2 regions of the Kribbella sp. NPDC051718 genome follow, and region 2 is predicted to be linked to the other one. Evidence: riboswitches for the same ligand, from Rfam matches in the RefSeq annotation. Region 2 holds a riboswitch; the other holds the start of a gene.
The links. Region 2 has a riboswitch for thiamine pyrophosphate ahead of thiC (phosphomethylpyrimidine synthase ThiC). Riboswitches for the same ligand answer to the same signal wherever they lie in the genome.

Region 1 (11,741 bases), 830 kb from region 2:
GCTCGGCGGCGGCCAACTCGCGGTACAGCTTGTCGATCTCCGCGAACTCGTTGTCCGCCAGCTCCATCAGGGCCGCCGCGAGCAGGAAGCGCCGGTCGAACTCTGGCTTGCGATCCGGCGGGATGTCCAGCTTGTAGCGGATGTCGTGCTCGAATTCGGCCCACGCGTGCTGGACGGCGGTACGGACCTGGATCTCCATCGTCAGGTTCTTCAGCACCGCGTACTCCGGCAGCTCGCGGCGGTGCGCGTTCAGGCGTACCAGGTAGTGCTTGCTCGCGTACCCGAAGGCGCCCTGCGCGCGGGTGTGCGCGCCCATGTCGGTGTGCTCGACGATCTCGAACTCCGACTCGATCACCTCGCAGACCCGGTCGACGGCCTCGACCAGGAAGGTGATGATCCGGGCGGCGACCAGGTCGGTGATCTGGTTCAGCGGATCGTCGTACTTCGGTTTGCCGGGATCGTCCGGATGCGGTTTGGACGCCTTCGCCAGGAACGACTCGGGATCCTTGGCCCGGGCGGTGGCGCTGAGGTAGTTGATGCCCTCTTCCTCGCCGATCAGCTCGTTGATCAGCGCTTCCAGCTTGCGGGCGCCGCCGACGTACTGCTGATGCGTCCGCTCGTACTGCGCAGCCGCCTGCACCGTCCAGTCCTGCAGTTCAGCCCCACCCATGCGCAGACCATAGTGCTCCAGCCGCTCCCTAGGCAGCGCTACGGCTGTCTAGTCTTTTCTAGTGTTTTTGCTAGACAGCGGTGGAAACTGACAGATCAGCGACACGCGATCGGGTTGACTAGCGAAATCTAAGGAAAACGCTAGACAGCCTCATAGAGTGAAATGCATGGATCCGATCCGGAATCCCTATGCGCCCGGCGCCGGCCAGCGCCCGCCCGAGCTGGCCGGACGCGACACCGAGGTGCGGCAGTTCGAGGTGGTGCTCGAACGCGTCGCGGCGGGACGGCCGGAGCGCAGCCTGGTGCTGTCGGGGCTGCGCGGGGTCGGTAAGACGGTCCTGCTCAACACGCTGCGGAGCCAGGCGATCAAGCGCGCCTGGGGTACCGGCAAGATCGAGGCCCGGCCCGACCAGAGCATCCGGCTGCCGATCGCCCAGGCACTCCACACCGCCATGCGGGAGCTCGGGCACCGGCATCGCGACTCGGACCGGGTCGACGAGTTCAGCGCGGTACTGAAGGCCTTTGCGCTGCGTACCGGGATGAACGACCGCAAGGGCATCCGCTGGCAGCCGCCGGTCGACGTGGTCGCAGCCAAGGGCCGGGCCGACTCGGGCGACCTTGAGATGGACCTGATCGAGTTGTTCGCCGACGCGGCCGACCTGGCCGGCGATCTGTCGGTGGGGGTCGGCCTGTTCATCGACGAGATGCAGGACATCAGCGCCGACGACCTGTCCGCGCTGTGCGCCGCCTGCCACGAGATCAGCCAGCAGAGCGCCGCCCTGGTCGTCGTAGGAGCAGGGCTCCCGCATCTGCCCGCCGTACTGTCGGCAAGCAAGTCGTACTCCGAACGCCTCTTCCGCTACGTCCGCGTCGACCGCCTGTCCCGCGAAGCCTGCGACCGGGCGCTGATGATCCCCGCCGAAACCGAGGGCGTCACCTTCGACGAGGAAGCCCTCGACGAGCTCTACGCCCAGACCGACGGCTACCCGTACTTCGTCCAGGCCTTCGCCCACGCCACCTGGGACCACGCACCGACCAGCCCGATCACCATCAAGGACGTCGCGGTCGCCGGCCCCGAAGCCTCCGCCGAACTGACCGTCGGCTTCTTCGGCTCCCGCTACGAACGAGCGACCCCCGCCGAACGCGAATACATGCGCGCCATGGCCGAGCTGGGCATCACCGCCGACGACGGCCCGGTCCCCACCTCCGAGGTCGCTACCACCCTCAACCGCAAACCCCAGTCCCTCTCCCCAGCCCGAGACGGCCTGATCAAAAAAGGCCTGGTCTTCTCCGCCGAACGAGGCACGGTCGCCTTCACCGTCCCCCACTTCGGCAAATTCCTCCGCACCCGCACGGCCTAGCCGGAAGTTGCCCTTTTGTGATGTAACTGGGAGTCGATAGGGTAAGTCGAGATGGCTACCGGGCGAAGTGAGCGGCGTTCGGGGAGTCGTGTGCGCCGAGGGAAGTCAGGACGGCACAGCCGGCGGAAGTCGTACAAGGCGCAGTGGTTCTCGGTGACCGCGCTGGCGGTGCTCGGGGTGGTGATGGTCGTGCATCCCGATGCCGCCCAGGAGCGCAATCTGGCGGCGCAGTTCAGTGGCAGTGTCGTCGCGAAGAGCGAGCCGACGCAGGCACCGGTGGGGAAGCCGACGCATGTGCCGACGCCGACGGCAACGTTCACCACGCCGTTGCGGCCGGCACCGACTTTGACCCGGCGACCCAAGGGGTCCAAGCCGAATGTCACCGTGTCGACCGGGCGGTTGCTGGTGGTGTCCGGGTTCGCGCGGGCCACCGAGCCGCAGAACAAGCTCACTTACCGGGTCGAGATCGAGGACGGGCTGTCCCTCAACGGGGAGAAGGTCGCGGCCGAGATCCACAAGACGCTCACCGATCCGCGCGGCTGGCAGGCGCTCGGGCCGGTGCGGTTCGAGCGGACCGACAAGGTCGACGCCGACCTGCGCGTGATCGTCGCGACGCCGACGCTGACCGACAAGCTGTGCCTGCCGCTCGACACCGGCGGCGAGGTCTCCTGCCGGGTCGAGAACCGGGTGGTGCTCAACGCCAAGCGCTGGATGTATGCGGTACCGGCGTACGCCGGGAAGGTCGACCTCTACCGCAGCTACCTGGTCAACCACGAGGTGGGTCACGCCCTCGGCCACGGCCACTCGACCTGCACCAAGCCGAACACCCCTGCCCCGGTGATGATGCAGCAGACCAAGGGCCTGGCCGGCTGTCTCCCCAACGCTTGGCCGACGATCAAAGCGACCTAGAACGCCCCCACCCGTGAGAACCTGTCCGAAGACGGTCCGAGTGAGCGGGAGGGTGTAGCGAATGTCGTCACAGGACTTCCCCACCTATGGCCGGGGCGACAGCCCCGACGAGTCCCGCGAGGACGACCACTACGCCAAGCCAGTACCGTACGGCCAGCCGCAGTACGGCCAGCCGGGGCAACCACAACCAGGGCCGCCGCAGTACGGCGTACCGAACCAGTACGTCGAGCAGCCACCGCCGGCCGCCTACAACCAGCCACCTGCCTACCGCCCCGGCCACCCCTACGGCCCACCCGCGAACCCGCAGCCGCACGAGATACCCACCTACGGCCGCCCAGCCCCGCGCGACCCACGCGCAGCCCGGGTAGTTCTCCTCGCCGCGGTCATCGCCGGCATCTACGGACTCCTGGTCGTCTCCGTCCAGCGCATCTCGCTCCGGGAGATCTCCCAGCTCCCCGGCTCTCCGCTGAACCACCCGCTCCGCACGGACGCCATCGACACCATCGGCCAGCTCCTGACCCTCATAGTCGGTGTGGCCGCCCTGGGCATGTGGCTGCGCGACGTGCTCAACCGGCGCAAGGCCGACCGCCAGCCGGGCCCGATCGAGCTGACCGGCCTAGGCCTGGTCGCCCTGTCTCTCATCCCAATCCTGATCTGGTTCGTGATGGTCCTGACCACCGGCATGGGCGCCATCGACGACTCCCTGCACCGCCTCCCCACGGCGTACGCCTGGGGCGGTACCGGCCTGCTCATCCTCACCATCGGACTAGCCCTCGGCTACCGCGAACTCAAGCCGGAGATCCGCAACCCCGTGGTCCAGCAAGCCCCCGACCGCCCGCCGTGGGAGTGACCCAGGTCGTACTGGTCCCCGGGCTGGGCCTCGGGCCGGAGTCCTACGCCCCGACGGTCGAGCACCTCACCACGCCGTACGAGATCATCACCCTCCCCGGGTACGGCGATCCCGCTGACCCCGATGACGACCTCCACACCGAAGCCCTGGCCGCCCGCGTGCTTGAGCATGTCAACGGACCAGCAGTCCTGGTCGGCCACTCGGCCAGCTGCCAGATAGTGGTCGCCGCCGCCCTGGCCCAGCCCGACCTGGTGAAGGCCCTCGTTCTGATCGGCCCCACGGGGGACGTCACTGCATCGGACTGGCCGACTCTCGCCGCCAGATGGCTCCGCTCGGCAGTGTGGGAGTCGCCGAGTGTGGTGCCCATCCTGGCTCCGCAGTACGCCCGCACCGGTCTGGTGTCGATGGCACGGGCGATGGAGGTCGCCAGGCGGTACGACCTCGCGGCAGCGATTCGCGGGGTCACCTGCCCGACAGCGGTCGTCCGCAGCGAGCACGACAGCCTGTCACCGGCCGACTGGGCCCAGCGAATCGCCGACCTGGCCGGCGCGCAGGCCTGGACGCTGCCGACCGGCGCCCACATGCCGGTGCTGACGAACGGCGAAGAGGTTGTGACGTTCATCAAGCAGGCGGTCGGTGTATACAACGGGCAATGACGAGCTATCGTTGACGAAGTAACAAACCTCCGCGGGAGCTCGCGCCGATTGGCGGGCTGAGAGGGTGACGAGCTGCACAAGCAGCCGGGTCGCCGACCGCCTGAACCTGACCGGGTAATGCCGGCGTAGGGAGCAGGTCAGCCATGACCACTACCGCTGCACGCACGTCCACCGCCACCGAGGCCCCGCTCGTCCTGACCACGGACGCGCCCCGCACCTTGGGGTTCCTCGACCAGTTCACGCTCTGGGGCAACTTCGGCATCTCGCTGTTCGGCCCGGTGACCGGCGCGCTCGTCGCGGCGTACACGGGCTCGCTGGTGAAGGGCCTGATCGCCGTCGTCGTCGGCTGCGGGATCGGCGCGCTGGTACTGGGCGGTGCCGCTGTCTTCGGCTCGCACACCGGCGCACCCGCGATGGCCAGCCTGCGCGGGCTGTTCGGCCGCCGCGGGTCGATGGCGCCGACGGTGCTCAACATCGCGCAGAACATCGGCTGGGCCACGATGGAGATCATCGTGATCTCGCAGGCGGCCGTCGCCGTCACGAGTGAGCGCTGGCGCTGGCTGTTCGTCCTGATCGCCGGCTTCATCGCGACCGCGATGGCCGTCCGGCCGCTCGGCAGCGTGAAACTGCTCCGCAAGTTCATGGTCTGGCTGGTCCTGCTGGCCTCGGTCTACCTGTTCATCCAGGTGCTCAGCAAGCCGGTCCACGACCTGCCGCAGGACAGCGTCTTCGGCTTCTGGCCCGGCGTCGACCTTGCCGCGGCCGGCGTCGTCTCCTTCGCGCCGCTCGCCGCCGACTACACCAGGCACTCGCGCACCAACAAGGCCGCGTTCGCCGGTTCAGCCCTCGGCTACGGCCTCGCCGCAATCCTGTACTACGCACTCGGTGTGATCGCCGTAGCCACCCTGCAGACCAACAGCACCGACGTCATCACCGCCCTCGTCACCCTGCCGGCCGGTGCGATCGCTTTGTTCGTCCTGCTCGTGGACGAGGTCGACGAGGCGTACGCGAACGTCTACTCGACCACGATGGCCGCGCACAACCTGATCGGGCACCTCGACCGGCGCTGGATCTCCGTTGCCATCGGCATCCTCGCCACCGTGCTTGCGCTGTTCGTTGACCTAGGCAACTACACCCAGTTCCTCTACCTGATCGGCTCGGTCTTCATCCCGTTGTTCGCGGTCGCGATCGCCGACTTCTTCGTGGTCAGCAAGATGAACTGGGACGTCTCCGACACCGCCAGGTTCCGCTGGCAACCGACGCTGGCCTGGGTCTTCGGCTTCGTCGCCTACCAACTCGTCAACCCCGGCACGGTCGAGGGCTGGTCCCCGTTCTGGCTCGACCTCCAGCAGTCCCTCTTCGACAATAACCCGGTACCAGGCTGGCTCGGCGCCACCTACACCTCCATCATCGTCTCGATGCTCGCGGCGATCCTGTTCGGCCGCCTGGGACGTACCCGGCAGGCCGCCTAGCGGTACTCCGGATTCTCGAAGTCGAAGCGGGAGCCGGCGTCCCACTCGGAGCGTTGGTTGCCATAGGCAGGGATGCCGCCGGCGTCCTTGAGCATCCTTGCCAGGTGCAACAGGTTCCAGGTCATGAAGGTCGTGTTCCGGTTGGTGAAGTCGTTGGCCGGCCCGCCGGATCCCTCGTCCAGGTACGACGGACCCGGGCCGGCCTCGCCGATCCAGCCAGCGTCGGCCTGCGGCGGTATCGTGTAGCCGAGGTGCTGCAGGCTGTAGAGCACGTTCATCGCGCAGTGCTTGACGCCGTCCTCGTTGCCGGTGATGACACAGCCGCCGACCCTGCCGTAGTACGCGTACTGCCCAGCAGCGTTGAGAATCGACGAGTTCGCGTACAGCCGCTCGATCACCTTCTTGGTCACCGAGCTGTTGTCGCCCAGCCAGATCGGCCCGGCGATCACCAGGATGTCGGCCGCCATCACCTTCTCCTGCAGGGCCGGCCACTCGTCGGTCGCCCAGCCGTGCTCGGTCATGTCCGGCCAGACGCCGGTGGCGATGTCGTGGTCGATCGCCCGGATCACCTCGACCGCCACCCCCTGCTTCTCCAGGATGTGCTTGCTCACGTCGATGAGCCCCTCGGTGTTGCTGCGCTCGGGCGACCGCTTCAGCGTGCAGTTGATGAACAGCGCGCGCAGATCGTCGTAGCTGGTGGTGGACATGGCTCTCCTTCGGCGAAGTCGTTGCTGTGGCTCAGTGTTGCGGCGGTCAGGGGTGCCGCACGAGAGGGCCGCGGTTACCGTTCGCCGACTTCGGAAGGTCTCGATCCGGTTCCCGATACTGACAGTGACCAGCGTGGCCGGGATACTGGCGCAATGCTGAACTCTGCACTGCGCAGCCGGGCCGAGTACGAAGAACTCGGGGTCGAGGGGCTGGCCAGTCGCACCACGCCGGAAAGTGACGCCGCCATCGTCCAGGCCGTCGAAGAACTCCTGGAGGGCCGGGAGTCCGTACTGGACCTGTGCTGCGGCTATGGCCGGATCAGCCTGCCGTTGCGGCGGGCGGGCAAGACCGTGCGAGCCCTGGACATCTCCCCGAACCTGGTCGAGGCCGGCCAGGCCAAGGCGCGAGAAGAAGAGCTGTCGATCGACTGGGCGATCGGGTCGATGACCGACCTGCCGTACAAGTCGGACTCCTTCGACGCGGTGATCTGCCTGTGGACGGCGTTCCACGAGCTGTTCGCCGAGGACGAGCAGCTGTCGACGATCTGGGAGATCTCCCGAGTACTACGCCCCGGCGGGCTCGCCGTGATCGAGGGGCCGGTCTGGGGCCCGGCGACCGCGTCGGAGATCGCGAACGGACTGCGGCAGGGCCCCGAGCACCGGATTGTCACCACCGAGCACTTCGGCACCAGCAGCGTCCACTACATCCACGACGAGGCCAGCTACGGCCGGCTCTGTGCCGCCGCGGGGATCAAGGACTACAAGGTCTACAAGCGCGAATGGGGCGGTCGCCGCCGGCTCATCCTGGAAATCCACCAACCCGGCAACGAATAAAAAGAACAGCAGGTCCCCACTCCACATTGGGGACCTGCTGCTTTCACCCGAGTATAAAGAAAACGATCGAGCGCCGGAAAAGTTAACTTTTCGATTCAAGATTCAGCAGGAACCGCTTCGCGTCCAGTCCGCCGGCGTACCCGGTGAGCGCCCCGCTCGCGCCGATCACGCGATGGCACGGAATCACGACGCACAAGGGGTTCGCGCCCAGCGCAGTACCGACTGCCCGGGCTGCCTTCGGCCGGTCGATCTCACCGGCAACCTGCCCGTACGTCGTCGTCGTGCCGTAGCTGGTGTGATCCGGCAGGTCGGTCAGTACGAGCCGCTGGAATGGCGTCGCCAGGGTCAGGTCAACATTTAATTCAAACGCCTTTCGTTGACCGGTCAGGTATTCGTCCAATTGTCGCCGGACGTCGTCGAGTGGCCCGGGCTGGCGTAGTACGCGCGGGGAGATCGCCCGGGCCAGCCGCTCGGTCAGCGTCTCCTCGTCGCCGAAGGAGCTGGCCACCACCCGGTCGCCGGCGACCGCGAGCAGCAGGGTGCCGATGGGGGTGTCGTGCAGGGTGTAGGAGACGTCGGCGGTCGGCAGGACCGGCGGGCGGGCGCCTCCGGGGGTGAGCCGGCTCAGCCGGGCCTCAAGATCAGATGCTGTGAGGTCAGTCATGATCCACTCCGAGTTTGGTACGCAAGGTCGCGAGCGCATCGCTGACGAGTCGGCGGGATGCGGCGGGCGTGGTGTCCAGAGCGGCGGCCACGCCATGGTGGTCCAGGTCGCCGACGTATTTGAGCGTGACGGCGACGCGTTGGCGCTCGGGCAGGTCCTTCACGGCCTGCCAGAGCTCCGGATCGGGGAAGTCGGCGGCCTCGGGGCCGTCGACGGCGATCGGTGGCGCGTCGTCGAGGGGGGTTTGTGGTTTGCGGGCTCGATGCACGTCGGTCGCGCAGCGGGCGGTGATGGTCAGCAGCCAGCCGCGCAGATTCCGTGCCGAGGTGAGGTTCGGATAGGCGGCGAAGGCCTTCTCCCAGGCGCGCTGGGCCACGTCGTCGCCGTCGACCGGGCCGGCCAACGCCCGGGCGAGCCTGGCGACGTCGCGCCAGTGGTCGTCGATGAGCGCCTGGAACGGCGGCAGTAGAAGCATCACGTCAGTAGAACGCATACACCAACGAAGGTGTGAGGGGCGTCCGGTGGACAGTCGTATCGAATGACGAGATTGTCTAGTTTTCCAGTGCACTTTGATGAGAAGCTCGTTGACATGACAAGTTGTCTGCTCACCCGGCGCCGTGCCATCGACATGATGCGCACAGCCAGCGCGACCTGTCGATAGTCACACCGTTCCACCGCCTGTCCTGTCGGCGGCGTAGACGAGTTCTGGCCTGAGAGCCAGCTGCAAATCCCACCGCCCGGTCGCGGTTGCCCCTGCCTGTCCGCTGCCGGTCGTCCCTGCCCCGTCCCGAGGGAGAGACATGTCCGTCCATGCGTTCAACCCTGCCCTGCCCAGCCGCCCCGGCCTCACCGTCGTACCGGATCCAGAAGATGTGGAGCGCACCGTCGACGCCGACATCTTCCGCTCGGTGTTCCGCCGGCACGCGGCCGGCGTGGTGGTGATCACCGCGGACGCGGGCAACGGCCCGGTCGGCTTCACCGCGACCTCGCTCGTCTCGGTCAGCCTGCTGCCGCCGCTGGTGTCGTTCTCGATCGCCACCACCGCGTCCAGCTGGCCGACCGTGCACCGGGCCGACAGCCTGGTGATCAACTTCCTCGACGCCGGTCAGCACGAGATCGCCGGCCGGTTCGCCACCAGCGGTGTCGACCGGTTCGCCGAACCGACCCGCTGGTCCCGGCTGCGGACCGGGGAACCCGTATTGGACGAGGCCCCGAGCTACCTGCGGGGACTCGTCGAACACCGCTTCGCAGTGGCCGATCACCACATCGTCGTGGCCCGGCTCGCCACCCACGCCGAACGCCGCGAACACGAGCCGTTGCTGTACCACGACGGCCGCTACGCGACCACCGACCGGCCCTCCTGAACCCCTGTCTGGATGAATCTCATGCCTAAGAAATCCCTTGCTGTAATTGCCGCCGCGGCACTGGCCGCCGTCACCCTGCTCTCCGGTTGCGGCGGTGACGCCCAGGCCGGCGGTACCGGCGCCAAGCTCGCGCTCGACGCCCCGCTGCCCACCGAGGTACCGGACGGCGTCAAGATCGTCGTCGGCGATCCGGCCACCCAGGTGGCGTTCAAGCTGTCGGGTCAGCTCGACAAGGTCTCGAAGTACACCACGTTCGCCAACCTCAGCGGTGGTCCACAGACCACCGAGGCGTTCCGCGCGCATGCGCTGGACCTCGGCTCGGTCGCGGAGATCCCGTCGATCCATGCCACCTGGACCGGGCTGCACGTCAAGATCGTCGCCTCCAAGTTCCGGCAGGACCCGATCAATCACCCGATCTACGAGCTCGGCGTCGCTCCCGGCGTACAGGTGAAGACGCTGGCCGACCTGCGCGGCAAGAAGATCGCGTACAGCCCGGGTCAGGCGCAGGGTGCGCTCGTGCTCAAGGTGCTGAAGAAGGCCGGCCTGACCAAGGAGGACGTCAAGCTCGTCGAGCTGCCGAGCACGGGGGACATCTACCCGAACGCGCTTGCCGCGAAGCAGGTCGATGTCGCGCCGATCGGCGGCGTCTCGATCAAGCGGTACCTGTCGAAGTACGGCAAGGACGGCGGGACCACGATCCTGCACGGGTTCCGCGATGACGCCGGCCACCTCTACGGACCGACCGAGTCGCTGGAGGATGCCGGCAAGGCGGCCGCGATCAGGGCGTACGTCGCAGCCTGGGGAGTCGCCCAGGACTGGATCGACAAGCACCCCAAGGAGTGGATCGAGGGGTACTACGTGAAGGACCAGGGACTCACCGAGGCGGATGGCCAGTGGCTGGTCGACAACGCCGGGCACCCCGACATCAGCGGTGACTGGAGCGACGCGATCAAGCGGCACCAGGAGACGATCGAACTGCTCGCCAAGGAGACCGGCAAGCCGGTGATCCAGGCCAAGGATCTGTACGACCTGCGCTTCCAGACCGTCGCCTCCGATGCGATCAAGGCGGCGTCCAAATGACGCAGCTGGCGATTCCCGGCATCCGGACGGGGGAGCGGGAGCAACGCGCGATCGCTCAACCGCTCCGTCGGCGCCGCCGGCTCGGACCGGGTCAGCAGATCAAGTTCGGCGCAGCGCTCGGCCCGATCCTCTTGCTGGTGCTCTGGTCGATCGGGTCCGCGACCGGCCTACTCGATCCGCGCGTCCTGTCGGCGCCGTGGACCGTCGTCACCACGACCGGCGATCTGATCGCGGACGGCCGGCTCCAGTCGAACCTGCTGACGTCCGCCCAGCGAGCCTTCGCCGGCCTCGGCATCGGCGTGCTGCTCGGTACGGTCCTGGCGTTGCTCTCGGGCCTGAGCCGCCTGGGCGAGGCGATCCTCGACGGGCCGATCCAGATCAAGCGCGCGATCCCGTCGCTCGCCCTGCTGCCGCTGCTGATCCTCTGGCTCGGCATCGGCGAGTCGATGAAGATCACCACCATCACGCTCGGCGTCTTCGTGCCGATCTACATCCACACCCACAACGGCCTGCGCACGATCGACAGCCGGTACGTCGAACTCGCCGAGACGGTAGGACTGTCCCGCTGGGAGTTCATCCGCCGGGTGGTACTGCCCGGCGCGTCGCCCGGCTTCCTGCTCGGCCTGCGCTTCGCGGTGACGGCCGCCTGGCTGTCGCTGGTGGTCGTCGAGCAGATCAACTCGACCAGCGGCATCGGCTACATGATGGAGCTGGCCCGGACGTACGGACAGACCGACATCATCATCGTCGGCCTGGTCCTGTACGGCGCGCTGGGTCTGCTCTCCGATGGCGCGGTCCGACTCGTCCAGAGGAGGACGCTGTCATGGCGACGCACACTGGCGGACTGACGCTGGATCACGCCGTCGAGGTCCGCGGACTGACCCGGCGGTACGACGATCGCGCGGTGCTCGATGATCTCGACCTGAGCATCAAGCCGGGCGAGTTCGTTGCCCTGCTGGGAAAGAGCGGCTCGGGCAAGAGCACCTTGCTGCGGGCGCTGGCCGGGCTGGACTACGACGTCGCGGGTTCCGGTGAACTCGTCGTACCCGGGAATGTCTCGGTCGTCTTCCAGGACTCGCGATTGTTGCCTTGGGCCCGGGTTCTCGACAACGTCGTACTCGGTCTGCGCGGCGCCGACGAGCGGGGACGCGAAAGCCTTGCCGAGGTGGGGTTGG
Region 2 (11,741 bases):
GAGAACGCCCTGGACCTCGTCGCCGGCCGTCCGCTCGAACTTGCGCAGCAGGCCGATCCGGCGCGGCCGCCGGTTCAGCGTATTCAGTAGCTCGGGTACGAGATCGCCGATGCTCCGGCTCCCTCGCTGATCTACCGTGAGAACGAAGACCACCGCCTTGTACCTCCTTCCCGACGCAGGATTAAGGCTACAGTCTTATTCACTCAGAGTGAAGGCAAAAACCTGAACCGGTTCGCCCGATCACCCACCGTGATCACCCCGGTGGCCACCGATCTCCCAATTCTCCGCTGAAATCAGCCGAGTCCGCGCCCCGACTCACCGCTACCCTCACACGGAGTCAGGATGTTTTCGGGAGGATCGGGCCGCGGACCGGCGAGTCTAGATTTGTCTCGAATGCAAGCTCAGTCGGTCAGTGGTAGGTAGAGCTTGGAGTCCTTGGCCTTGAAGGTTTCGGACATCTCCGCGAAGCCTGCCTCGATTGCTTCGGCGGAGTCGAGGCCGTGTTCTTCGGCGTACTTGCGGATGTCGGCGGTGATCCGCATCGAGCAGAACTTCGGGCCGCACATCGAGCAGAAGTGGGCCGTCTTGGCGGGCTCGGCCGGCAGTGTCTGGTCGTGGTACGAGCGGGCCGTGTCGGGGTCCAGCGACAGGTTGAACTGGTCCTCCCAGCGGAACTCGAACCGCGCCGTCGACAACGCGTCGTCCCAGTCCTGCGCGCCTGGGTGGCCCTTGGCCAGATCGGCTGCGTGGGCAGCGATCTTGTACGTGATCACGCCGGTCTTGACGTCGTCGCGGTCCGGCAGGCCGAGGTGCTCCTTGGGTGTGACGTAGCAGAGCATCGCCGTTCCCAGCCAGCCGATCTGGGCCGCGCCGATCGCGCTGGTGATGTGGTCGTAGGCCGGTGCGATATCGGTTGCCAACGGCCCCAAAGTGTAGAACGGCGCCTCGCCGCAGAGCTCCTCCTCAAGCCGGACGTTCTCCGCGATCTTGTGCATCGGCACGTGCCCCGGGCCTTCGATCATCACCTGGACGTCGTGCTCCCAGGCGATTTTCGTCAACTCACCAAGGGTTCTGAGCTCGGCGAACTGGGCCGCGTCGTTGGCGTCCGCGATACAGCCGGGACGCAGTCCGTCCCCGAGCGAGAAGGTCACGTCGTACGAACGCAAGATCTCGCACAGCTCGGCGAAATGCGTGTACAGGAAGGACTCCTGGTGATGCGCCAGGCACCAGGCCGCCATGATCGAGCCACCCCGCGAGACGATCCCGGTGATTCGCTGGGCCGTCAACGGCACGTACCGGAGTAGTACTCCGGCGTGCACCGTCATGTAGTCGACACCCTGCTCGCACTGCTCGATCACCGTGTCGCGGTAGACCTCCCAGTTCAGCTCGGTCGGATCGCCCTTCACCTTCTCCAGCGCCTGATAGAGCGGCACCGTGCCGATCGGGACCGGCGAGTTGCGCAGGATCCACTCGCGGGTCGCGTGGATGTTCTTGCCGGTGGACAGGTCCATCACCGTGTCCGCGCCCCAACGGGTGGCCCAGACCAGCTTCTCGACCTCCTCCTCGACCGAGCTGGAGACGGCCGAGTTGCCGATGTTCGCGTTCACCTTCACCAGGAACTTCTTCCCGATGATCATCGGCTCGGACTCCGGATGCTTGTGGTTCGCCGGAATCACCGCGCGCCCCCGCGCCACCTCGTCGCGCACGAACGAGGGATCAACACCTTCCCGTACTGCGATGTACCGCATCTCCTCGGTGATGACGCCGGCCCGGGCCTGCGCCAGCTGGGTCAACGGCTCACGGCCGGCGATCCAGTCCCGGCGTACCGGCGGAAGGCCCGCCTGGACGTCGATCTCGGCCTGCGCGTCGGTGTACGGCCCCGAGGTGTCGTACAGGTCGAAGTGCTCCCCGTTGGTGAGGTGCACCCGCCGCTGCGGAACCCTCAGCTCACCGGTGTAGATCTTCTCTGATCCAGAGATCGGCCCAGTAGTCACGCTGGGGCGGACAGAGTTGTCGATAGTTGTCACGATGCTGCTCCCTACGCCGGAATTACCCGGACAGGTTCGGCGGTCGGCGGCGCCGGGTTCCGAAACCCAGCCGCCCTCTCAGCCCGCTACAGCGCGAGCTCCCGCGGTATCAACTTGTCGTCGGCAACTCTAACCACTCATTGCGTACTGCGTACTGGATCCGCGCGCCGTTGACCGACCCGATAGCGTTCAGACCATGCGCGACATCCTCTACCCGCCGGTGATCGGCTTCGCCAAGACCGCCTTCAAGGTGCTCGACCTGGGCTTCACGATGGTCGGCACGGAGCACATCCCGCGCACCGGTGGTGCCGTGCTGGCGCTGAACCACATCAGCTACGTCGACTTCGTGATCGGCGGCTTCGGTGCGCAGCCGAGCAAGCGGCTGGTCCGGTTCATGGCCAAGGAGGTGCTGTTCCGCAACCGGTACTCCGGACCGCTGATGCGCGGCATGCACCACATCCCGGTCGATCGTGGCGCCGGCGCCGGCTCGTACCGGGAGGCGATCCGCTACCTCGGCGAGGGCGAGATCGTCGGCGTCTTCCCGGAGGCGACGATCAGCCGGTCGTTCGAGCTGAAGGAGTTCAAGTCGGGCGCGGTCCGGATGGCCGCCGAGGCCGGCGTACCGGTGATCCCGATGATCCTGTGGGGCACCCAGCGGATGATGACCAAGGACCATCCACGGGACTTCTCCCGGCACCAGCGGGTCTCCATCACCGTCGGCGAGCCGATGGCGGTCAGCAAGGACGAGGACGCCACCGAGGCCACCGCCCGGCTGCGGACGACGATGGCCGGGATGCTCGACCGCACCATCAAGGCGTCCCCCGACAAGCCGGCCGGCGCCTGGTGGCTGCCCGCGTCGTACGGCGGCGGCGCGCCGACCCCCGAGGAGGCCGACCGGCTCGACGCCGAGGAGCTCCGCGAGCGGGCGGCTCGCCGCCGCAAGTAGCAGTCCCCACCGGTTTGAGTTATGAGGGCAATCGGTATCCGGACGAGGGGTTGACCGAGGCGCTGGCCAGGGGTACCAAGAACCTTTGTATGTCGAAAGCTGGACCTGGGGGGTCCGCCGGCGGTGATCGGGCTGGGCGGGGGGAAATGACGATCTTGTACGGATCAGACGAGGAGCTGCACCTCTTCGAGCCGGGGAAGCTGAGCATCCCGGGCAATGTGGCCGAGGAGATCCCGGATGTCGGGGTCTACTTCTTGTACTGGGCGACGCAGAACCTGCGCCCGGAGCAGGCCAGGGAGATCGAGTCGGCGGTGAACGGCCGGCGCTGCCAGAACGGCTGGTTCCCGCTGGAGAGCCTGAACGGCTTCGGCCGCCGGGGCTCCTGGCGCGGTCCGCTGACCTATCTGGCGCAGATGACCGCGAAGGACTCGGCGATCGTGAAGGCCTGGGCGACGATCAACATGGCGCCCGACGACGGCAAGGCGCGGATCGAGGCGACGGCCGAGAAGCTGCTGTACCAGCAGGGCCACGCCGCGGCGGCCACCTGGGTGATGGCGGTACGCCCGCAAGCGTTCCTGAGCCTCACCCTGCTCGGCGACTCGCTGTACAACAACTGGGAGAGCGCGGTCGCCTCGCTCCGCCCCAAGGACGTAGCGAGGTCGGTCCGCCGCTGGAACCGGTGAGTCAGTGGAATTGCGGGATGATCAGGTAGAGGCCGTAGAAGACCGCTGCTAGGCAGGCGAGGAAGCAGAAGCCGGCCACCGCGGTGTCCACCGGCGGCGGGTTCTTCTTCGCCTCGACCGCGACCGCGCGCCGCGACAGCGCGTTGATTCCGACGGCGAACAGCACCGCGATACCGACCCCGAAGATCAGGCTCGCGATCGCGACCTGGCCGAGTGCGCTCCAGTCGATGTGCATCAGATCCTCCTCAGGCAGCCGGGACGGCGGGCGCCGCGGTGGTGGTGGTACCCGGGTACTCGTTGACGTTGCCGGCCGTGACCGGCTTGCGGCGGGATGCCAGGTAGATGAAGCCACCGGCGGCGGCTGCGGCGATCGCGATGATCGTCACCCCGATGTTGCCGGAGTTGGCGACCCGGCCGGCCAGAGCGCCGACGATCGCGGCGGCCGGCAGGGTGAACAGCCAGGCCAGCGCCATCCGGCCGGCGACCGTCCAGCGGACCTCCGCCAGTCGCTTGCCGAGACCGGCGCCGAGGATGCTGCCGGAGCAGACCTGGGTCGTCGACAGCGGGAAGCCCAGGTGCGAGGAGGCGAGCAGTACGGCGGTGGAGCTGGTCTCGGCCGCGAAGCCCTGCGGCGACTCGATCTCGGTCAGGCCCTTGCCCATCGTCCGGATGATCCGCCAGCCGCCGAGGTACGTACCGGCTGCGATCGCCAGGCCGGCCGCGAAGATCACCCAGAGCGGGGGCCGGGAGCCCGACGCCAGGCTGCCCGAGGTGATCAGCACGAGCGTGATGATGCCCATCGTCTTCTGGGCGTCACCGGTACCGTGCGCCAGCGAGACGAGCGAGGCGGAGGCGATCTGGCCGACCCGGAACCCGTCGTCGACGTTCTTCTTCCGGGCCCGCCGGGTGATCGTGTAGACGAGGTAGGTGCCGAGCAGGGCCACCACACCGGCCACGATCGGGGCGGCGACGGCCGGGATGATGATCTTCTGGACGACGGTGCCGAAGTGGACCGCGCTGCTGCCGGCCGCGATCCAGGTGGCGCCGATCAGGCCGCCGAACAGTGCGTGGGACGAGGAGCTCGGCAATCCGACGTACCAGGTGAGCAGGTTCCACAGGATCGCTCCGACCAGACCGCCGAAGATGATGGGGACCGTCACCTTCGCGTCGTCGACGAGCCCGCTGGAGATCGTCTTTGCGACCTCGGTGGAGACGAACGCGCCGACCAGGTTCAGCACTGCGGACAAGCCGACGGCGACCTTGGGTTTCAGCGCGCCGGTGGCGATCGACGTCGCCATCGCATTGGCGGTGTCGTGGAAGCCGTTGGTGAAGTCGAAGACCAAGGCGGTGACGATCACCACGATGACGAGGAACGAAAGGTCCATCACGATCACATCCCGGGAGAGGGCGGCGTCAGGAGCGCTCTCACGCTAAGCGCGCAGGGTGAAATCGCGGTGAACTGCTCGAAGAATGAACTACTCCAGGATGAGGTGCGCCAGGTAGTAGACGGCAGCGGCGACGACGCCGGCGGCCGGGATGGTGAGCACCCAGGCGACGATGATGCCCTTGGCGACGCCCCAGCGGACGGCGGACAGGCGCTTGGTGGCGCCGGCGCCCATCACCGCCGAGGTGATCGTGTGGGTGGTCGAGACCGGTGCGTGCAGGCCGATCGCCATCACGTAGAGAACGGTCGCGGCGACCGCCTCGGAGGCGAAGCCGCGGGCCGGATCGAGGTGGATGATCCGGCGGCCGAGCGTCCGCATGATCCGCCAGCCACCGGAGTAGGTGCCCAGCGAGATCGCGGTCGCGGCCGAGATCTTCACCCAGGTCGGGATGCCCTCGTTCTTGTCCACGTGCCCGGTGGTGAGCAGGGCCAGGAAGATCACGCCCATCGTCTTCTGGGCGTCCTGCAGACCGTGGCCGAGCGCCATCCCGGCCGCCGACAGCGACTGGGCCAGCCGGAACCCGCGGGTGGTCTTGCCCGGGTTGCTGCGCCGGAAGATCCACAGGATCGCGGTCATCAGCAGGAACGCGCCGACGAAGCCGATGGCCGGTGACAGCACCATCGGGATGACGACCTTGTCGACGATGCCGGACCACAGCACCACGCTGGTCGAGGCCAGCCCGGCGCCGACCAGGCCGCCGATCAGGGCGTGCGACGAGGAGCTGGGCAGCCCGAAGTACCAGGTGATCAGGTTCCAGGTGATGGCGCCGACGAGGGCGGCGATCACGATCACCAGGCCGTGTCGCCCCGACGGCAGGGTGATGATGCCCTTGCCGACGGTGTCGGCCACCTCGGTGCCGAGGAAGGCACCGACGAAGTTGAAGAAGGCCGCCATCACCAGCGCCACCCGCGGCGTCAGCGCCCGGGTCGAGACCGAGGTCGCGATCGCGTTGGCGGCGTCGTGGAAGCCGTTGGTGTAGTCGAAGGCGAGCGCGATCACGACGACCGCGATGACGAGCGTGAGCTCCACGCTCAGCTCTCCTTGACGGCGATCTGTTCGACCGTGTTGGCGACGTGCTCGAAGGCGTCGATCGCGGCCTCCAGCAGGTCGACCACGGTCTTCAGCTTCATCACCGTCAGCGCGTCGAACTCGCCGCTGAACAGTTTGGCCACGATCCGCCGGTGGACCGCGTCGCCGGTGTTCTCCAGCCGGTTGATCTCGATCCAGTACTCGGCCAGGTCCTTCATCGTGCGCAGCCGCGGCATCGCCTCCGCGGTCAGCGTCGCCATCCGCTGCAGTACCTCGATCTGCTCGGCCGCCTCGGCCGGCAGCTTGTCGAGGTTGAACAGGTGGATGGTGTCGACCGCCTCCTCCATGTAGTCCATGACGTCGTCGAGGTCGGAGGCCAGCCGGTAGATGTCCTCGCGGTCGAACGGGGTGACGAAGGTGGAGTTGACGCGGCGGATGATCGAGTGGGTGGTCTCGTCCGCGGCGTGCTCGGCATCCTTCATCTGGGCGGCGATCTGGTGGCTCGCGGACAGGCCGGCTCCGGCCGTGCTGCCGAGCAGCTCGGCGAGGATGCGCGACCCGTCGACCAGATGGTTGGCGGATTCGGTGAAAAGGTCGTAGAACGTCGGGTCGTTCGGACGCAGACGTAACGGCACTTCAAGCTCCGGGTGAACGAGGGACAAACCTTGAACATGCTAGGGGCAACGGACTGCTGACGGAGCATCCGCCTGGTCAACGTATCGCGAGATGATGAACACGTAGACTCAATGCAGCCGGAAAGTGACCGGGAAACTTCAGCGTGTCACCACGGCATAGAGGTCGAACACGCCGACGACGAGGACCAGACCGGCCGCCAGCCGCAGTACCCGCTCGGATCCGAGGGCGGGGTGTTCGGCGCCCCGACGGTAGACCGCGGTGACGGCGGCCCAGCAGGACAAGGCGAGAACGGTCACCACGATGCCGAGGCCGAGCCGGACATCCGACGTACCGTGGCCGGATGCAAGGAGCAGGACGCCGTTGGCGACCAGGCCGAGCGACGTGCGGCGCCAGGCGAGCAGCGTGCGCTCGGGTTGGAGACCTGGATCACGGGGTGTGCTCATCGCGGTGTGTTCATCGCCACAGGCTGAACAGCAGGCCGATCAGGCCGACGGTGGCGATCGTTGCCCCGAGCATCAAAGGCAGCCGGGTGACCGGGAGCGGTCCGCCGGTGCGCATGGCCGCCAGGTTGGTCTGCCAGCGACGGAAGGCCAGGGCGGTGGTGGTGATGCCCGCGACGACCAGTACCACGCCGATGACGCGCGCCGGCCAGCGGTCGGGGCCGAGGTCCAGGAACTGTACGGCGGACAGGCCACCCGCGTAGCAGGCCAGCGCTGTCCGCAGGTACGCCAGATAGGTCCGCTCGTTGGCGAGTGTGAACCGGTAGTCGGGCTCCTGGGTCGGGTCGCTCATCAGCAGCTCAGCAGGCCACGGTTCTGCTTGAGGGCGAGCACCCGGCGGACGCTGCTCTGGAGGGCTGCCGCGAACGTCTTGTCCTGCTGGGCCTTCGTGACCAGTGCGTTGACCATGGTCGAGGTGAGCGAGGCCTTGGCAATGATCACGACGTCGCCACCGGCCGCGACGAAGCGGGTCGCCCGCTGGCCGGCCGGGACCGACGCGACCTCTGCTGCCGCTCCGACGTCATCGGTGATCACGACTCCGGCGTACCCGAGGTCGCCGCGCAGCATGCCGCCGATGACGGTGGGTGAGAACACAGCGCGGTTCTTCGGGTCGATCTTGGTGTAGGTGACGGTGGAGACCATCACCAGGTCCGAGCCGGCCTGGATGCCCGCGGCGAACGTCGACAGGTAGTCGCCGTCGCGGGTGGTGACTGTGTCGACCACCCCGGAGGAGAAGTCGGTGTTGCCCTTGACCCGGCCGAGGCCCGGGAAGTGCTTCACCGAGGTCATCACCCCGGCCTGCTCCATCCCCTTGACGAAGGCGGCGACGTGCGGACCGACCTGGCCGGGCGTGTTGCCGTAGCCACGATCCAGTGCCCCGATGGGAGCGTTCTTGTCCCCCAGCGACGCCGGTACTACGTCCGCGACCGGCGCGAGGTCCATGTTGACGCCGGCTTGCTTGAGCTGGGCACCCCAAGACTTGGCGCGGGCAGTGAGCTTGTCGTCGGACCAGGTGCCTTGCACCGTCGCGGCGGGGATGCGGTCGAAGCCGGAGCCCTTGAGGCGCTGGATCTTGCCGCCTTCCTGGTCCGCGGCGATGAACGGCCGGATGCCCTTCACTGTGGCCGTCGTGGTGACGGTGGCCATCGCAGTACGGGTGTGAGAGGCGCTGGCGCCGGCACCCATCAGGAGGAGGCCGCCGGGCTTCTGCGCCTTCGCGATGGATCGCTCTGCCGACGTCATGCCCTTGGAGCTGATGCCGGTCATGATCAGCTGGGCCGCCTGCTCGCGCAGGGTCAGCTGCTGGAGCTTCTGGTCCACACAGCCGTCGGCGGGCGGCGTGCTCGGAGTGCTGGGGGTTTGCGAGGGCGTCTGCGTCGGGGTCTGCGTGGGCGTCTCGGTCGGCGGCGGGGTCTGCCGGGTGATCGAGGAGGAGGGCGCAGTACTAGGTCCCGCAGTGGGGGTGTCCGAGTCGCTGCAGCCGGCGAGCAGAGTCGCCGCGGCCGCTACTGCCAGTACCCGGCGTCCGGTGGTGTTCATCACGGCCATTCTGGCCCATGGGGTTACTGGGCCGGCGTACCGGAGGCCTTTGGTTCCCAGAAGGCGCTGTCGTAGGTACCACCGGAGTGCCGGGCCAGGGCCGCGCAGATGTCGCGCAGCTGGTCGACCTGCTCAGCGGTGAGCGCATCGAAGACCGCCTGCCGGACAGTCTCCACGTGGCCTGGCGCAGTGTCCTTGAGCTTCTGGCGGCCGTCCTCGGTGATGATCGCGACCTGACCGCGCCGGTCGGACTCGACCCCCTCGCGCCGGACCCAGCCGACCTTCTCGAGCCGGTTCACCGCGTGCGACAGGCGACTGCGCGAGCCGAGCGTGGACAAAGCGAGCTCACTCATCCGCAGCCGGCCGTTGTCCGCTTCGGCGAGCCGGACCAGGATCTCGAAGTACGTGTGCGGCATCCCCGCATCGCGCTGCAGTTGCTGCTCGATCCGGCCGTTCACCACGCGCTGGGCCGCGATGAACGCTCGCCAGGCCCGCTGCTCTTGGTCATCCAGCCACCGTGGTTCCGCCATTGTCGCAGCGTAACGAGATCCGGGTCTTCCTGCCGCCTGGGCGAGCCGTGATGAGCAGAACAGCGACTGCGCAAAGCAGCATTCCGCCGACGGCGAGGGCGCCGATCGTCTCGCCGAACAGCAGGAAGGCGAAGAACATCGTCGTCGGTGGCACCAGATAGAGGAGGCTGCTGATCCTGGTCGCACCGGACAAGCGCAGGTTGACGAGGTACAGGCCCCAGCCGCCACCGGTGGCCAATACGACCAGCCACAGCACGGCTCCGTAGAACTGCAGGTCGTGCGGGACGGTCAGCTGTCCGGTACCCGCGGTCACGACGACGAAGAAGACGCAGGAGACCAGGCTCTGCAGGCAGAGCGCGTCCAGGAGGTTTGTCGTCGGCTTGCGGTGTCGCTCCCAGACTGTGCCGACCACCAAGCCGAGCAGGCCGCCGACTGGGAGTAGGAACGTCAAAGCTGGGATGGCGGTTGCGCCGAGGTCGTCGGCGACGACGAAAGCGACTCCCGCCAGACCTAGGAGCAGGCCGATCCATTGCTGCGGGCTGACTCGCTCGCCTAGCAGCGGTCCTGCGACTGTGGCGATCAGGATCGGCTGTAGCGAGCCGATGAGCGCAGTGACGCCTGCGGAGATGCCGTGGTCGATACCGGTGAAGATCAGGCCTAGGTAGACGCACTGGGTGAGGAACGCCATCACCGCGTGGGTGATGAGGTCGCTGCGGGTCAGGTGCGGGCGGCGCTTGAGCAGCACTGCGGCAGCGAGGGCGCCGGCGACCAGGTAGCGCCAGGCGAGGAGATCGAAGGCAGAGGCGTACTCCGTGCCCCAGCGCGCGCCGATGAAGCCGCAGCTCCAGAACACGACGAAGCCTGCGCCGGCCAGCACGGGGAGTGCGCGTGGGGTGATCATGGTCCTAAGTAACCACACCGGTCGGTATACTGTCAGTATGGTCGGACTGCTGACAGACCGCGGTGAGCTTGAGGCGGAGCGGCTGACGCCTGCGGGTGAGCGCATCCTCCGGGCCGCCTCAACGCTCTTCTACGAGCGCGGGATCCGTACGGTCGGGGTGGACGCCATCGCGGACGCTGCCGAGGTGACCAAGAAGACGCTGTACGACCGGTTCGGGTCGAAGGACCGGCTGATCGCGGCGTACCTGGAGCAGCGGAACCGGGTCTGGCACGCGTTCCTCGACGACCAACTGGCGACGCTTCGGCCTCAGACCCCAGCTGAAGTGATCCTCGCGTTGTTCGCAGCGCTCACGGACTGGATGGCCGAGTCACGGCGCGGTTGTGGGTTCATCAACGCGAGCGTGGAACTGGCCGCGCCCGACCACCCGGCGATGCCGGTGATCGTGGCGCAGAAGCAGTGGATGCGGGCCGAGTTCATGGCCCAGGCTGCCCTGGGCGGTTTCTCGGACGTCGAGGAACTGGCGGACCGGTTGCTGTTGCTGCACGAGGGCGCGTTGGTGTGCTTCCGGGTGGCAGCGATGGAGCACGCGCCAGAGGTTGCGCATCGTGCCGCCTCGGATCTGCTGGCGGGCTGGCCGCGCGACTAGGTGCGCTTGGCGACCGTCAGGCCGACGAGCCTCGATACGACCATGGCGACGTAGCCGAGGCCGGCCAGTTGTTCGATCATCACGACCGAGCGGCCCCACGAGCTGATCGGCACGATGTCGCTGAGGCCGGTACTGGACAGCGTGGTGAAGCTGAGGAACAGCAACTCCATCCAGGTGCGGTCCTGACTCGCGTTGACCGCCGCGGTGAAGCTGCCGGGGACCAGTGCCTGGACGAAGACGTACAGGTAGGCGAAGCCCCAGGCGACCAAGGTGAAAGTCGCACCCGTGGCCCAGAGCTCATCGGCGCTGACGTCATGGTCGGACAGCATGTAGCGGAGCAGGCTGTAGGCGGCATAGAAGTAGAAGAGCGCATGCAGTGGGTTGGAGATCAGGACGATCGTCTCTGTCGAGTGGAACGCGTCGATCAGCGACAGGACCACCGCGGGGATGCCGAGGCAGACGCTGATCCAGGTGAGGCCGGGAGTCGAACGGACCGAGAAGACCGCCAGCGTCAGGACGACGATGCCGAGGATCTCGAACGCGACGCGGCCGCCGCGCGAGCCCTCCATCGCCGGATAGACCAGGACACCGAGCAACTGGACGACCAGCAGGATGGCCGATGGGTGACGCCTTGCGCTGCCGACCAGATTCATTCGGTCGCCTCTTGTGCTGCTTCGGTTGCTTCGCGGGAGGCGATGATCGCCTGGCGGCGCGCGAGGCGGTGGCTGCGGCGGATCTCGGCCTCCCGCATCCGGCGGTGGTCCTCGTCGGTCTCGGGCACCACCCGCGGTACCGGGCGGGGCTTGCCTTGCTCGTCGACCGCCACGAACACCAGGTACGCCGTCGCGACGTGCACCTG

Region 1: another riboswitch for thiamine pyrophosphate. It lies ahead of AB0M15_RS11485 (cytosine permease); the one in region 2 lies ahead of thiC (phosphomethylpyrimidine synthase ThiC).

Annotation. Positions count from the first base shown of each region.
Region 1 is NZ_JBFAYZ010000002.1:1,001,852-1,013,592, reverse strand. Features, by position in the region: gene AB0M15_RS11510 ((p)ppGpp synthetase) at 1-670, opposite strand, end outside; gene AB0M15_RS11505 (ATP-binding protein) at 837-2,030, shown strand; gene AB0M15_RS11500 (DUF3152 domain-containing protein) at 2,121-2,939, shown strand; gene AB0M15_RS11495 (hypothetical protein) at 3,001-3,789, shown strand; gene AB0M15_RS11490 (alpha/beta hydrolase) at 3,780-4,445, shown strand; TPP riboswitch at 4,467-4,594, shown strand; gene AB0M15_RS11485 (cytosine permease) at 4,589-5,917, shown strand; gene AB0M15_RS11480 (flavodoxin family protein) at 5,914-6,624, opposite strand; gene AB0M15_RS11475 (class I SAM-dependent methyltransferase) at 6,778-7,458, shown strand; gene AB0M15_RS11470 (methylated-DNA--[protein]-cysteine S-methyltransferase) at 7,541-8,122, opposite strand; gene AB0M15_RS11465 (sigma-70 family RNA polymerase sigma factor) at 8,115-8,615, opposite strand; gene AB0M15_RS11460 (flavin reductase family protein) at 8,923-9,486, shown strand; gene AB0M15_RS11455 (ABC transporter substrate-binding protein) at 9,508-10,566, shown strand; gene AB0M15_RS11450 (ABC transporter permease) at 10,563-11,414, shown strand; gene AB0M15_RS11445 (ABC transporter ATP-binding protein) at 11,390-11,741, shown strand, end outside.
Region 2 is NZ_JBFAYZ010000002.1:171,680-183,420, forward strand. Features, by position in the region: gene AB0M15_RS07330 (transposase) at 1-153, opposite strand, end outside; gene thiC (phosphomethylpyrimidine synthase ThiC) at 402-2,027, opposite strand; TPP riboswitch at 2,017-2,142, opposite strand; gene AB0M15_RS07340 (lysophospholipid acyltransferase family protein) at 2,224-2,973, shown strand; gene AB0M15_RS07345 (hypothetical protein) at 3,120-3,656, shown strand; gene AB0M15_RS07350 (hypothetical protein) at 3,658-3,891, opposite strand; gene AB0M15_RS07355 (inorganic phosphate transporter) at 3,902-5,041, opposite strand; gene AB0M15_RS07360 (inorganic phosphate transporter) at 5,132-6,130, opposite strand; gene AB0M15_RS07365 (DUF47 family protein) at 6,133-6,765, opposite strand; gene AB0M15_RS07370 (DUF202 domain-containing protein) at 6,904-7,209, opposite strand; gene AB0M15_RS07375 (DUF202 domain-containing protein) at 7,220-7,558, opposite strand; gene AB0M15_RS07380 (glycoside hydrolase family 3 N-terminal domain-containing protein) at 7,558-8,805, opposite strand; gene AB0M15_RS07385 (MarR family transcriptional regulator) at 8,829-9,335, opposite strand; gene AB0M15_RS07390 (DMT family transporter) at 9,310-10,236, opposite strand; gene AB0M15_RS07395 (helix-turn-helix domain-containing protein) at 10,274-10,882, shown strand; gene AB0M15_RS07400 (potassium channel family protein) at 10,879-11,535, opposite strand; gene AB0M15_RS07405 (acyl-CoA thioesterase) at 11,532-11,741, opposite strand, start outside.